DNA from 3 places in the Meiothermus sp. Pnk-1 genome. Region 3 is predicted to be linked to each of the others. Evidence: riboswitches for the same ligand, from Rfam matches in the RefSeq annotation. Region 3 holds a riboswitch; each other region holds the start of a gene.
The links. Region 3 has a riboswitch for S-adenosylmethionine ahead of DNA98_RS09850 (O-acetylhomoserine aminocarboxypropyltransferase/cysteine synthase family protein). Riboswitches for the same ligand answer to the same signal wherever they lie in the genome.
Positions count from the first base shown of each region.

Region 1: linked by a shared signal. The riboswitch ahead of DNA98_RS04800 (O-acetylhomoserine aminocarboxypropyltransferase/cysteine synthase family protein) and the one ahead of DNA98_RS09850 (O-acetylhomoserine aminocarboxypropyltransferase/cysteine synthase family protein) in region 3 are both predicted to bind S-adenosylmethionine.
Region 2: linked by a shared signal. The riboswitch ahead of DNA98_RS05010 (hypothetical protein) and the one ahead of DNA98_RS09850 (O-acetylhomoserine aminocarboxypropyltransferase/cysteine synthase family protein) in region 3 are both predicted to bind S-adenosylmethionine.

Region 1 covers NZ_QKOB01000003.1:6,274-10,527, reverse strand. Annotated here, with positions in the region: gene DNA98_RS04810 (hypothetical protein) at 1-97, opposite strand, end outside; gene DNA98_RS04805 (alkaline phosphatase) at 113-1,870, opposite strand; SAM riboswitch class I at 2,273-2,399, shown strand; gene DNA98_RS04800 (O-acetylhomoserine aminocarboxypropyltransferase/cysteine synthase family protein) at 2,447-3,697, shown strand; gene DNA98_RS04795 (ribose ABC transporter permease) at 3,844-4,254, opposite strand, start outside.
Region 2 covers NZ_QKOB01000003.1:46,440-50,693, reverse strand. Annotated here, with positions in the region: gene DNA98_RS05020 (phosphoadenylyl-sulfate reductase) at 1-378, opposite strand, end outside; gene cysC (adenylyl-sulfate kinase) at 375-911, opposite strand; gene DNA98_RS05010 (hypothetical protein) at 908-1,489, opposite strand; SAM riboswitch class I at 1,612-1,743, opposite strand; gene DNA98_RS05005 (MarR family winged helix-turn-helix transcriptional regulator) at 1,888-2,343, shown strand; gene DNA98_RS05000 (YhgE/Pip domain-containing protein) at 2,373-4,254, shown strand, end outside.
Region 3 covers NZ_QKOB01000006.1:114,340-118,593, forward strand. Annotated here, with positions in the region: gene metX (homoserine O-acetyltransferase) at 1-540, opposite strand, end outside; gene DNA98_RS09850 (O-acetylhomoserine aminocarboxypropyltransferase/cysteine synthase family protein) at 603-1,907, opposite strand; SAM riboswitch class I at 2,066-2,204, opposite strand; gene leuC (3-isopropylmalate dehydratase large subunit) at 2,473-3,897, shown strand.

The DNA.
Region 1 (4,254 bases), on a different contig from region 3:
GAATGGTGGTCTTGCTGTAGAGTTCGCCGAACTCCAGGGGGCTTTGGGCCTGGCCCAGCCCCCCTAGAGCCAGCAGGGCGATCAGCATCCAGCGCATGGGGCTTCCGGAGGGCTAGGGCTTCTCGAGATAGGGGTTGAGCCCCAGCGCCTGGGCGGTGCGGAAGAAAATCTCGGTCTGATCCATCAGGCCATTGAACAGCTGGGCGCCCGCCCCAAAGGCGAATAGCGGCATGGGGTCGGCGGTGTGCACCCCCTGGGCGCTCCCCGGATCGAGGTTGCCGGTGCGCAAGAAGGCGCCGGGCTCCTTGCACACCTCGGGGTTGGCCACGTAGCCGCCCTTGCCGTCGGAGATGGTGGGGTCTTTGTAGACCTCGCGCCCCCGGTAGGTTTCGCAGTAGTCGGGGGTGGCGGCGAAGCCCACCGCGATCCCCCGGGCGGTGTCGGGCAGGGGGAAGCCGTTGGGGTCTTTTTTGTCGCCGTAGGTGGGGAACTTTGCATCCTGGTATACTCCCACCCCCTCGCGCCCCTGCTTGGAGTAATCGTAGCCGCCATAGACCGATAGCGAGTGGGCGTGGTCGGCGGTGACGACCACCAGGGTATCGGGGTGGGCGGCGGCGTACTGCTTGGCCCAGGCCACCGCCCTATCCAGCTCGAGCACGTCCCACAGCCCCCGCTGCCAGTCCAGGGGGTGTTCGTACTTGTCCACCATCCCCCCCTCCACCATCAGGAAGAAGCCGTTGGGGTTTTGCGCGAGGGTCTCCACCGCCTTCTGGGTCATCTCCCACAGGTAGGGCATATCGGTGAAGCTCCCCAGCATCTCGGGCCGCTTCCACACCGCGCGGTCTAGATAGCTGGGGAAGTTGTCGAGGTGGAATAGCCCGAAGAGCTTGCCTTGGGGTTTGGCCGCCAGCAGTTCGCTGCGGGTGCTGACGAAGGTGTACCCGAGCTTCTGCGACTCGGCGATCCAGTCGGTGTTGTCCTTGCGGCGCGAGCCGGGGGCGCTCTGGGGGATGAAGTCGCGCGAGCCGCCGAAGAGCATCACGTCCAGGGGGAGGCCGAAGCCCCCTTTGCCGAAGTACATGTCGGCGATGGCCTGGTAGTCGCTGCGCCGGCGGGTGTGGGCGTTGAGCATGGCCGGGGTGGCGTCGGTGCCGAAGGTGGTGGTCACCACCCCCAGGCTGGCCCCGCGCACCCGCTTGAGCATCTCCCCCAGGGTCTCGATCCGGGGGTAGGCCAGGGTGTCCTTGAGGTTGGCGGGGTAGACGTTGAGGGCGTTCACCTGCACCTTCTGCCCGGTCATGATGGAAGAGGCCGAGTTGGCCGAGTCCACGATGAAGCTGTCGAAGCTGCTGGTGGTCACCGTGGCCATACCGCCATACCCGGTTTCCATCTCCAGGTTGCCCCTGGGCACGCCATTTTCCGGGTTGAAACCCTGGGCGATGATGCGCGCGGCGTTGAGGGTGTTCCAGCCCATCCCGTCGCCGATGAAGAGGATGACGTTCTTGGCCGCGCGGGGCAGGCGGGGGTTCAGGCGAGCCTCCCAGCGCACGCTCTTCCTGGCCTCCCCGGCGTCGTCGCTGAGGCTGACCTCGAGGGTGTGGCTTCCCGCGCGCAGGAAGGTGCCGCGCAGGGTCCACTCGGTTTGGCCGGCTCCCTGCGAGGTCTGCTCGAGGCCGGTGAGGGGCTGTCCGTCCAGGCTGACGCGGTAGCCTTTCAGGCTGCCTTTCAGTTCGGAGGCTTCGATCCGCAAATCAAAACGCTGCCCGGCCAGCAGGGCCGCTCCATCGTAGGGGTAAATGGCGATCTTGGCCGCCCAGGCCGATCCCAGGGTGAGGGCCAGGGCGCACACGGCTGCGACGCTTCTCGACATCGGAATTTCCTCCCGGCTAAACCATAGGTAAAAACCCTCAGGGAATTGTCAGCCGCACCGCCCCCGAAGGCCTTCGGCAGGATGCATCGGATCGCTGCAATAGCCGTAGCTGCCCTGCTGGCGGGCTGTACCGCAGGGAGCCCCGGTCCCCGCAAGCGACAGCTGCGCCGCTACCCGCGGGGTGCGCCTGGCCCTGGGGCGCGGCGGCCAGCTCTGCTTCGCCAGCGCGCCTTGCCCTCGACGTCGAGTCGGACAAGTACACCCGCCTGTACAACACCGCCTCCAACCTCCGCGCCTACCTGGCCCGGCTGGACCCCGGCTTCGCCTCCGCCTTGACGCAGGGGCCGCCCAGGCCCTACCATCGGGGCTAACCCTGCGCTTCAGGGCCACAATCCGCACGTTCTTCTATCCAGAGCAGTCGAGGGAACGGCCCGACGACGCTGCGGCAACCTGTAGCCACGCCCGAGCAGGTGGCTACGCCTGGTGCTAATTCCGCCTCGAGCCCCACCGGCCCGGGGAAAGATAGAAGAAGGGCCCTTGCCCTTCTTCGGGAGAACGTCCGAGGAGGGGATTTTTGTGGAGTTTTCAACCCTGGCGGTACTCAGCGGCATACCCGACGACCCCCACCACGCGGTGGGGCTGCCCATCTACGCGGCGGCGGCCTACAGCTTCGCGAGCCTCGAGGAGGGCGCGCACAAGTTCGCCACCGGCGAGGGCTATACCTACACCCGATTGCAAAACCCCACCGTGGCCGCGCTCGAGGAACGCCTGAGCGCCCTGGAGGGCGCCCTCGGCGCGGTGTGCCTGGCCTCGGGCCAGGCCGCCAGCTTCGCCGCGCTGCTCGCGCTGGTGCGCTCGGGCGACGAGATCGTGGCCAGTCCGGGGCTCTTCGGCGGCACGGTGGGGCTACTGAACCAGGTCTTCGGCCTGATGGGCATCCGGGTGCACTTCGTAGCCCCCGAGGTGGAGGCGGTGCGGGCGGTGCTCGGCGAGCGCACCCGGGCGGTCTATACCGAGGTGCTGGGCAACCCCTCGCTCGAGCTGCCCGACCTGGAGGGGCTGGCCCGGCTATGCGAGGAGCACCGCGTGGCCCTGATCGTGGACAACACCTTCGGCGCGGTGGGCGCGCTGGCGCGGCCCCTCGAGCACGGCGCCCACGCCGTCACCCACAGCCTGACCAAGTGGGCCAGCGGGCACGGCTCGATCCTGGGCGGGGCGGTGCTGGCCCGCGCGAGCGAGATCTGGCAACACTACCCGCAGTTCACCACCCCCGACCCCCAGGGCCGCGTTCCGTGGGAAGCCCTTGGCCCGCGATGTTTCCTCGAGCGGGTCCGGCAGCTCGGCCTCTCGCTGGGCGGGATGGTGCTCTCGCCCTTCAACGCTTACTTGCTCTTCCAGGGGGTCGAGACCGTCGAGCTGCGGGTGGAGCGGGCCTCCAGGAGCGCCCTCGAGCTGGCCTCCTGGCTGCAGGAGCAGCCCCAGGTGGCCTGGGTGCGCTACCCCGGCCTCGAGGGCGACCCGGCTCATCCCCGGGCCGCGCAATACTTGCGGGGCGGGTTCGGCAGCATCCTGACCTTCGGCGTAAAGGGCGGGCTCGAGGGGGCCAGCCGCTTCCTGGCCCACCTCCGGATCCTCCAGGCCCCCAACGTGGGCGACGCCCGCACGCTGGCCGTGCACCCCTGGACCACCACCCACTCCCGCATCCCCGAGGCCGCCCGCCTGGCCGCGGGGGTAAAGCCTGAAATGATCCGCTTCTCGGTGGGCCTGGAGAGCCCCCAGGACCTCCAGGCCATGCTGGCCGAGGCGCTGGCGGCGGTGGGCAGGTAAGACCCGCCCTAGCTGGCTGTACGCTGCCGCGGAAGCGCCCCCGATCCCCTTGTGTTTCGCGTCAGGACACCGGCGCGCTGGCACGCAGAGGGGGAAGCACACCCGCCTCTGCCGCCGCACGGCCCGCCCGCCGCCTCGTGGAACGGCTACCTCGAGCTGCGCAGGCGGTCTACCGCCACCGCGATCACGATGACCACCCCCTTGACCACCAGCTGCCAGAACGAGGAGACCCCCAGAATGGTCAGTCCGTTGTTGAGCACCGCGATGATCATGGCCCCCACCGCCGTGCCAACCACCGAACCCACACCCCCTGCCAGGCTGGTCCCCCCTAGCACCACCGCGGCGATGGCGTCCAGCTCGTACCCCGTCCCAAGAATGCCGTTGGCGCTGTAGAGCCGTGCGGCGCTCATCACGCCGGCCAAGCCCGCACACAGGCCGCTGAAGGCGTAGACGAACAGCAGCACCTGGGGCACCTTGATGCCGGTGAGCCGGGCGGCTTGCTCGTTGCCGCCCACCGCGTAGATGTGAACCCCCAACACCGTGCGCCGCAGGATAAA
Region 2 (4,254 bases), on a different contig from region 3:
CCGGGCCAGGTACTCGCGCAGGGGGGCCACCTTGCGCGCGGCGCAGCAGCCGTCGGGGTCGCTGCGGTAACGCTCTTCCCCCCAGGGCTCCTCCCCCAAACCAGCGCTCAAGGTGACGAAGCGCATCTGGGGATAGCGGGCCGCCAGGCGATCGCGGGTCTGCAGGGTCTCGGGGAAGTGGTAGCCGGTGTCCACGAACACCACCTCGCCGGTGTAGCCCGCCTGGGCGGCCAGGTCGATGAGCACCACGCCGTTGAGGTTGAAGGCGCTGGTCATGAGCAGGTCGGGGTGCTGTTCCAGCGCCCACCCGATGACCGCCAAGGGATCGGTTTCCGCATCCCAGGCGTCGGGGGTGGAAAGCTCCGGCCCCGTCTTCACGCCCGCACCTCCACATCCACCCCCAGCCGCGCGAGCGCCTCCAATAGGCGATCCAGGCACTCCTGAAAGCTCATCTGGTCGGTGCGCAGGTGCACATCGGGGTGCAGGGGCGGCTCGTAGGGGTCGGAGATGCCGGTGAAGTTGGCGATCTCCCCCTTGAGCGCCCTGGCGTATAGCCCCTTCACGTCGCGCTGGATCAGGGCCTCCAGGGGGGCGTCCACGAAGACCTCGAGCTTCCTCGGGGCCTGCGCGAGCACCTCCTCGCGGGTGGCCCGGTAGGGGCTGATCGCGCTCACCAGCACGATCACCCCGTGCTTGGCCAGCAGGTTGGCCACGAAGCCGATGCGACGGATGTTGGTGTCGCGGTCCTCGCGGCTAAAGCCCAGCCCCTTCGACAGGTGCTCGCGCACCGCGTCGCCGTCGAGGTGCTCGACCTTCTGGCCGGCCTCGTAGAGGTGGACCTCGAGGGCTTTGGCCAGGGTGGTCTTGCCCGCGCCGGAAAGCCCGGTAAACCAAACCACCACCCCGCTCATGCTTCCGCCCACCCCGCGTAGCTCTCCAGCAACACCCGCCAGGCGTCGCGGGCCGCCAGGTCGGCCGCCAGCGCCGCCGCGGCCAGCACCCAGGCCGCAAAGCCGGGGTGGTGCAGCGTCACCGCCTGATCGGGGCCGATGCGGGCCAGGAGCCGGGAAGGGCCGAACTCCACCTCCACCGGCTGCGCCCGGTCCTCGCTGCTTTCGCGCAGCGAAACACACGTCTCGAGGTACACCCACCCCGAGGCCCTTCCCCCCGAAAGCTCCAGCGACGCGCTCGAGCCATGCTCAGCCCCGACCCGGCGGAACTGGAGGTAATTTCCTTCGAGCTTGGCGTGCAGGGCAAAAGCCCGCAGGCTGCTCGAGAGCGAGCCCAACAACTCTCTCCCCTGGGCCTCGAGGTAGAGGTTCTCGCCCAAGATCGCCCCGCCCAGCCGCCCAGTGAGGCGCTTGCCGTCCCAGGCCAGCTGCACCCGGTAGCTCATGCCGGGGCGGTGCACCCCGCCCTGGATGCGCTGCGCGGTGGAGGGGGCCTCGAGGGGAGGGTTATGAAGAGGTTTGTATTCCGACAAGCCCATGCCGTGCTCCCATGCCGAAAGGTTCAACGCGCCGATCGCCCAGAAGGCCAGGACAACACCGCCCGGAACACAGAAGCCCCCGCATGACCCGCCAGTTAGCCATAGCTTCGAACACACCGACCTCCTTATCTTTCCCGGATGGCCTCCGGGCCGGAATTGGCACCTACGCAAAGACACTTCAGCTTGCTGGCTGAAAGCCCCTACGGGTTGCCGCAGCTTCGCAGGGCCGTTCCCTCTGCTGCTCTGGATAAGATCCAGGGGCGCTGCCGCTCCCCCTCCCGGCCCCGTGCCGGGATGGAAGGTAGGCTAGCATAAGTGACAAAACTTGTAAACAATCCCCCGGTGCCGGGAGGATTGACAGCCTTGGGGATATTCACCTAAAGTGATCGTCAGATGAGGTGATTGTTTTGGGCGAACCCGACATCAAGGCCGAGCCGCCGCTCCCCGCGGAGCTCCTGCCCTACCTCGGCTTCGTGCTGTCCAAGGCCGCCGCTTTCCTACAGGGGCGGGTCAACGCGGAGCTGGCCGGGTTGCGGCTGGACTTCAAGCAGTTGGGTTTCCTGGCCCTGCTCTACTTGCAAGGCCCGCAGTCCCAGATCGAGCTGGGGCGCAAGCTGCGCATCGACCGCACCACCGTGGTGGGGATAGTGGACGACCTCGAGGCCAAGGGCTACCTCGAGCGCCACCCCAACCCCCACGACCGCCGGGCCTACCGCCTGGTGCTCACCCCCTCGGGCCGACAGGCCATCGAGCAGGCCGAGAAGATCGTCCTGCGCACCCAGGAGGAGTTTCTCTCCCCGCTGCGTCCCGGCGAGCGCGAAACCCTCCTGGACCTGCTGCGCCGCCTGATCTAGGCCGCCGGGCCCCAACGAAGGAGCTTCCCATGTCGCCATCCCCTCAAACCTCCTCCACGGCAAAACTGGGTTTTTGGAGCTTTCTAGCGCGTGAGCTGGCCCATGTCGGGTCCAACCGCCAGGTGGTGGTGCTGCTGCTGGGCATCGCCTTGCTGCCGGCGCTGTTCGCCCTGATCCAGATCAGCGGCGCCTGGGATCCTTATGGCAATCTGGCCCATCTGCCGGTAGGGCTGGTCAACCTCGACGAGGGCACCCGTTTCGCCAACGAGCGCGTAGACCTGGGCCGGGAACTCGAAAAAAGCTTGCTGGAGAAGAAGAGCTTTGACTTCAGGCGCTATCCCTCCGCCCAGGCCGCACGCGCCGCGGTGGATCGGGGCGAGGTGTACTTCGCCGTGATCATCCCCTCCGGCTTCAGTGCCCAGGCCCTGGAGGGGCGGGGGAACCGCCCGGCCAACCTCGTCCTGGTGAGCGCCGAGGGAAACAGTTATTTTGCCTCGACCATCGGCAAGCGCTTTGCCACCACCCTCAGCGACAGCATCAACGCCACCCTCGAGGAAAAGCGCTGGGCCGCGGTACTGCACACCTCGAGCGGGCTGGCGCAGCTCAAGCAAGCCCTGGGGCAGCTGCAGGGGGGAGCCGACCAGCTGCTGGAAGGCGCTAGCCGCCTGCATAGCGGCAGCCAGGCGCTGGCCCAGGGCCTCGCCGCCGCCTCCCACGGGGCCGCCCGGCTCCATCAGGGGGCGCAAACCCTCAGCCAGGGCGTGGGGGCCCTCACCGAGGGCATGAACCGGCTCTCCGGAGGGATCCGCACGGTGGTGGACAGGCTGCCCAGCGAGGCCCAGCTCGACCAGCTGGATACGGGCAGCCAACGCCTGGCGGACGGCGCATCCCGGCTTTCCCACGGCCTGCACGAGCTCGAGGGCGGCAGCGCCGAGTTGGCCTCGGGCAGTGCCCAGCTCAAGGACGGCCTGGGCCAGCTGGCCCAGGGCAGCGCGATGCTGGCCGAGAAAAGCCAAGAGCTCTCCCGCGGGCTGGCCAAGCTGGACGCGCTCAAGCTGGGCGGCCCCAACAGCCCCCTCTCCAAGGGCCTCGCCGAGGCGTACACGGGGTCACAGGCCCTGCACCAAGGGGCCGCGAGCATCGCCGAAAAGACGGCCCAGGCGGCCTCCGGGGCGGCAAGCCTGAACGCAGGCGCCACCCGCCTCTCGCAGGGGATGAGCGAGGCCGATACCGCTGGCCAAGAGCTGGCTACCGGCGCGCAGCGGCTAGGCCAGGGGGTGCGGGCTTTGGTGAGCGGCACGCGGCAGCTCGGTAGCGGGATGCAGGGCATGGCCGCGCGGTTGCCCGCCGAAGGCGATCTGGCGCGCCTGAATAGCGGCGCACAGGAGCTGAGCCAGAGGTCCGGCGAGCTGAGCCAGGGGCTAGACAAGCTCGCCGCAGGCAGCCAGCAGCTCAGCGCCGGGAGCGGGAAGCTCCAAAGCGGAGCGGAGAGCCTGGCGCGGGGGCTCGAGCTGGTCTACCAAAAGATCCCCGCCTCTAGCCCGCTGAACGGAGATGCCCGCGGGCTGGCCACCTCGGTCGTGCCCCGCCACGAGAACCTGCACCCGGTGCCCAACAACGGCCTCGCCACCGCCCCCTTGTTCGCCGGCTTCTCGCTGTGGATGGGGGTGCTGATCCTGAGCATGTTCTTCAACTACACCCACCTCCCCGAGGCGGCGCGAGGGGAAAGCCAGCTGGCCAAGGTGCTGGTCAAGCTCGCCCCAGCCGCCCTAATCGCCCTCGCCCAGGCCCTCGCCACCGGCGGGATTATCGCCTGGCTGATGCGGGGCGCGGTAGCCAACGGGTTTGGATTTTTCCTGGTGCTGCTTTTGGGGGCGCTGGCCTTTATGGCGGTGGCCGGCGCCATCATGC
Region 3 (4,254 bases):
GTCCAACAGCCGGGCCTGGGCTCGAGCCAGGTCGCGGATGGTGAGCCGGGGGAAGGTCGGGCCGTAGGCCAGTCCGGTCCGGGGGTTAGGGGTGAGGGGGCCGGTGCTGCCGTAGCAGCTACCGATATGGTTGGCGCAGATCACGTAGTGCCGCGCCGGGTCGAGGGGCCTCCCCGCCCCCACCAGATCGTCCCACCAGCCCTGCGGACCGAAAGCCTGCTCGAGCGGGCTCAGCCCCTTGAGCGCCAGCTCGCCGTAGGTTCCAGCCAAATGCGCACTCCCGGTGAGGGCGTGGAAGACCAGGTAAGCGTTGTCCTTGGCCGAGTTGAGCCGCCCGTAGGTCTCGAAGCGCAGCCGTAGCTCGGGAAGAAGCCCGCCGTGCTCGAGGGCGAAGTTCTCCTCCTGGAGGATAGCCGTGCAAGGAATGGGCTCTTGGGCGATATCGGGCTGGGGTACGGGTAAGCGCAAAATCGCCCCGTGCTCTCCCCACACCTCCCAGACAATGGGCTCGGATTCGGGTTGGAACGGTTCGCGCACCACCTGAACCTCCCTTGAGGTCACACGCCGTACGCCGAAGGTTTTTTCGACCTGCGACGCACGGCTCAATCTGCCGCCACCGAGGTCTTGGCCTGCAACGCCTGCTTGAGGTCGGCCTGGAGATCCTCCAGCGCCTCGATCCCCACGCTGAGCCGCACCAGCTCAGGGCTTACCCCAGCGCGGAGCTGCTCCTCGGCGGAGAGCTGGGAGTGGGTGGTAGAGGCCGGGTGAATGGCCAGGGTACGGGTATCGCCCACATTGGCCAGGTGCGAGACGAGCTCGAGACGGCCGATGAAGCGCTTGGCCGCCTCGTAGCCCCCCTTGAGCCCGAAGGTGAGCACCGCCCCCGGCTTGCCTTTGAAGTACTTGACGGCCTTGGCGTAGCTGGGGTGGTCCTCCAGCCCGGGGTAGTTGACCCAGGCCACCTCCTCCTGCTCGCGCAACCAGTGGGCGAGGGCAAGGGTGTTGTGCACTGAGCGCTCAGCCCGAAGGGAAAGTGTTTCCAACCCCAGCAGCAAGAGCCAGGCCTCGAAAGGACCCAGGGCCTGCCCCTGGTCGCGCAGGCCGTCCACCCGGGCCTTTAGGATAAAGGCCAGGTGGCCGAAGGCCTTGGTCAGCTCGAGGCCGTGGTAGCCGGGCTGGGGCTGGGTGAGCAGGGGGTAGCGCCCGTTCTCCCAGTCGAAGTTGCCCCCGTCCACGATCAATCCCGCGATAACCGCCCCGTGCCCGCCGATCCACTTGGTGGCCGAGTGCACCACCACGTTGGCCCCCCACTCGAGGGGCCGGAACAGGTACCCCCCCTGGCCGAAAGTGTTGTCCACGAAGAGAGCGATGCCACGTTCCTGGGCGGCTTGGGCAATATTCTCAAAGTCGGGAATGTTAAGCGCCGGGTTCCCCACCGACTCGAGGTACCAAAACCGGGTGTTGGCGTCGGTCAGGGCGATGAACTCTTCGGCGGTCTCGGCCCGGCTGGTGAAACGGCTCTCGATGCCCAACCGGGGCAGGGTAACTTTGAACTGGTTGATACTCCCGCCGTAGAGATTGGGGGTGCTGACGAAGTTATCCCCCGCTTGAGCGATATTGGTAATCGCCAGAAACTGCGCCGCGTGCCCCGAGCTGGTAGCGAGCGCAGCAGCCCCGCCCTCGAGCGCGGCGATGCGCTTCTCCAGCACGTCGGTGGTGGGGTTCATGATGCGGGTGTAGATGTTGCCGAACTCCTGCAGCCCAAAGAGCCGCGCCGCGTGGTCGGCGTCCTTGAACTGGTAGCTGGTGGTGGCGTAGATGGGCACCTGGCGGGCCCCGGTGCTGGGGTCGGGGCTATAGCCGGCGTGGAGCTGTAGGGTCTCGAAGCGGAGCTTCTTCTCGGACATATCGAACTCCTACCGCGTTTGGATTTGGGGCGCTGTCTGGCCTTTGCACACGCTTTGGGGTAGGAGTTTATAAAGAAAAACTCCCATCCCGATTCGTTCTCTTGGCTGGCGTGTGCCAGCGAATCTGGAAGGGAGTCACTGTGCCTAGCTCGTCCCTTCTCTCATCTTTCCCGGGCGTTTCCCCCGTCCGGGTCGGAATTGGCACCTTTGGTAAGCCACAGTCGGTGATGGGCGAATGGGCTTACCGGGTTGCCGCGACTTCATCGGGCCGAATCCCTCAGTCGCTCTGGATAAGAGAACGCACCTCTTTGTTGCCGCGCCCCGGCGCGGTTAGAGGTGAGTGTAGGGGTTGGCCGGGCGGCTGTCAAGCTTCTCCGCCCGAGGCAGCAGCCCGCAGGCTGTCATCCTTGACGTTTGGTATACCAAAGCGTATACTTCTTTCCAATGCGTGGCATCTCCTGCATCCTAGGCCCCCGAGCTCCGTGGGCCTGATGGTGCCGTACCCCCAGAAGCCCCGGAGCGAACCATCTCCGGGGCCTTTGCTGCGCGTAGAGGAGGAAGCCTGATGGGAAAAAGCCTGTACGAAAAGGTCTGGGAAGCCCACGCCATCCGCACGCTGCCGGGCGGCCAGACTCAGCTTTTCATCGACACCCACCTCATCCACGAGGTCACCTCGCCCCAAGCGTTCGGCATGCTCAAGGACCTGGGGCTTCGGGTGCGCTTCCCCGAGCGCACCTTCGCCACCGTGGACCACATCGTGCCCACCCATAGCCTTCTTGAGCCCTTCGCCGATCCCCAGGCCGACGAGATGATCCGAAAGCTGCGGGAGAACGTGCGGGAACACGGCATCACCTTCTTCGACGTGACCAGCGGCCTGCAGGGCATCGTGCACGTGATCGGGCCCGAACAGGGCATCACCCAGCCAGGCATGACCATCGCCTGCGGCGACTCCCACACCTCCACCCACGGGGCCTTTGGGGCCATCGCCTTCGGCATCGGCACCACCCAGGTGAGGGATGTGCTGGCCACGCAGACCCTGGCCATGAGCAAGCTCAAGGTGCGGCGCATCAACGTCGACGGGCGGCTGCGGCCCGGCGTGTACGCCAAGGACGTGATCTTGCATATCATCAAGGTGCTGGGCGTCAACGGTGGCCTCGGCTATGCCTACGAGTACGGCGGCAGCGTATTCGACAACTTCAGCATGGAAGAGCGCATGACCGTGTGCAACATGAGTATCGAAGGCGGAGCGCGCTGCGGCTACGTCAACCCCGACCAGACCACCTTCGACTACCTCAAAGGCCGCCCCTATGCGCCCAAGGGAGCCGAGTGGGAGGCGGCAGTCGAGCGCTGGAAGGCCCTGGCCTCCGACCCCGATGCCCACTACGACGACGTGGTGAACATTCGGGCCGAGGAGATCGCCCCTACCGTGACCTGGGGCATCAACCCCGGCCAAGGCTGCGCCATCACCGACCGCGTGCCCGACCCCGCCGACTACCCCGAGTCCGCGCGGGCGGGGCTCGAGGAGGCCCTCCGGCACATGAAGCTTCGGCCCGGCCAGCCCATCAAGGGGGTGAAGGTGGACGTGGCCTTCCTGGGAAGCTGCACCAACGGGCGCATCTCCGACTTCCGCGAGGTGGCGAAGTACCTCAAGGGGCGCAAGGTAGCTCCCGGCGTGCGGGCCATCGCGGTGCCGGGCTCGCAGGTAGTGGCCAAGCAGTGCGAGGAGGAGGGCATCGCCGAGATCTTCCGCGAGGCCGGCTTCGAGTGGCGGGGCGCGGGCTGCTCGATGTGCTTGGCCATGAACCCGGACAAGCTCGTCGGCGACGAGCTGTGCGCCTCCTCCTCCAACCGCAACTTCAAGGGGCGGCAGGGCTCGGCTACGGGCCGCACGGTGCTGATGAGCCCGGTGATGGTGGCCGCGGCGGCGGTGACGGGCGTGATCAGCGACGCGCGCGAGGTGTTCGGAGTGAGCGATCTGGTAAGCGCCTGAGCTCCTTAGGGAGACTTAGCTGCCCGAAAGGATGCAAGTGGTATTTTTAGGCCGTGAGCAGGAAAAGCACTTCCGAGCGGGTTCTGAACCCGTACCTTGGCCTGGGTGGGCAGAAACTTTTCGGCCTGGCTATGCCCTTTGCAAGGGTAGATGGGGTATTAGGGTGAGGTCTTCCGCCTTACGCATCGTTGGGGGGGTTGGCCTGGTGCTCTTGGGCGTGGTGGTTGCCGGTCTTGGAATCGCCCTTTCGGGATTCGCTGGGAAAGCCGTATCTCCCCAGGGTTATGTGATCCTAGCTGCGGGCTTAGCCCTTTCAGGCCTGATGGTTACAGCAGGAATCGTGGTTTTGCTGAGCGT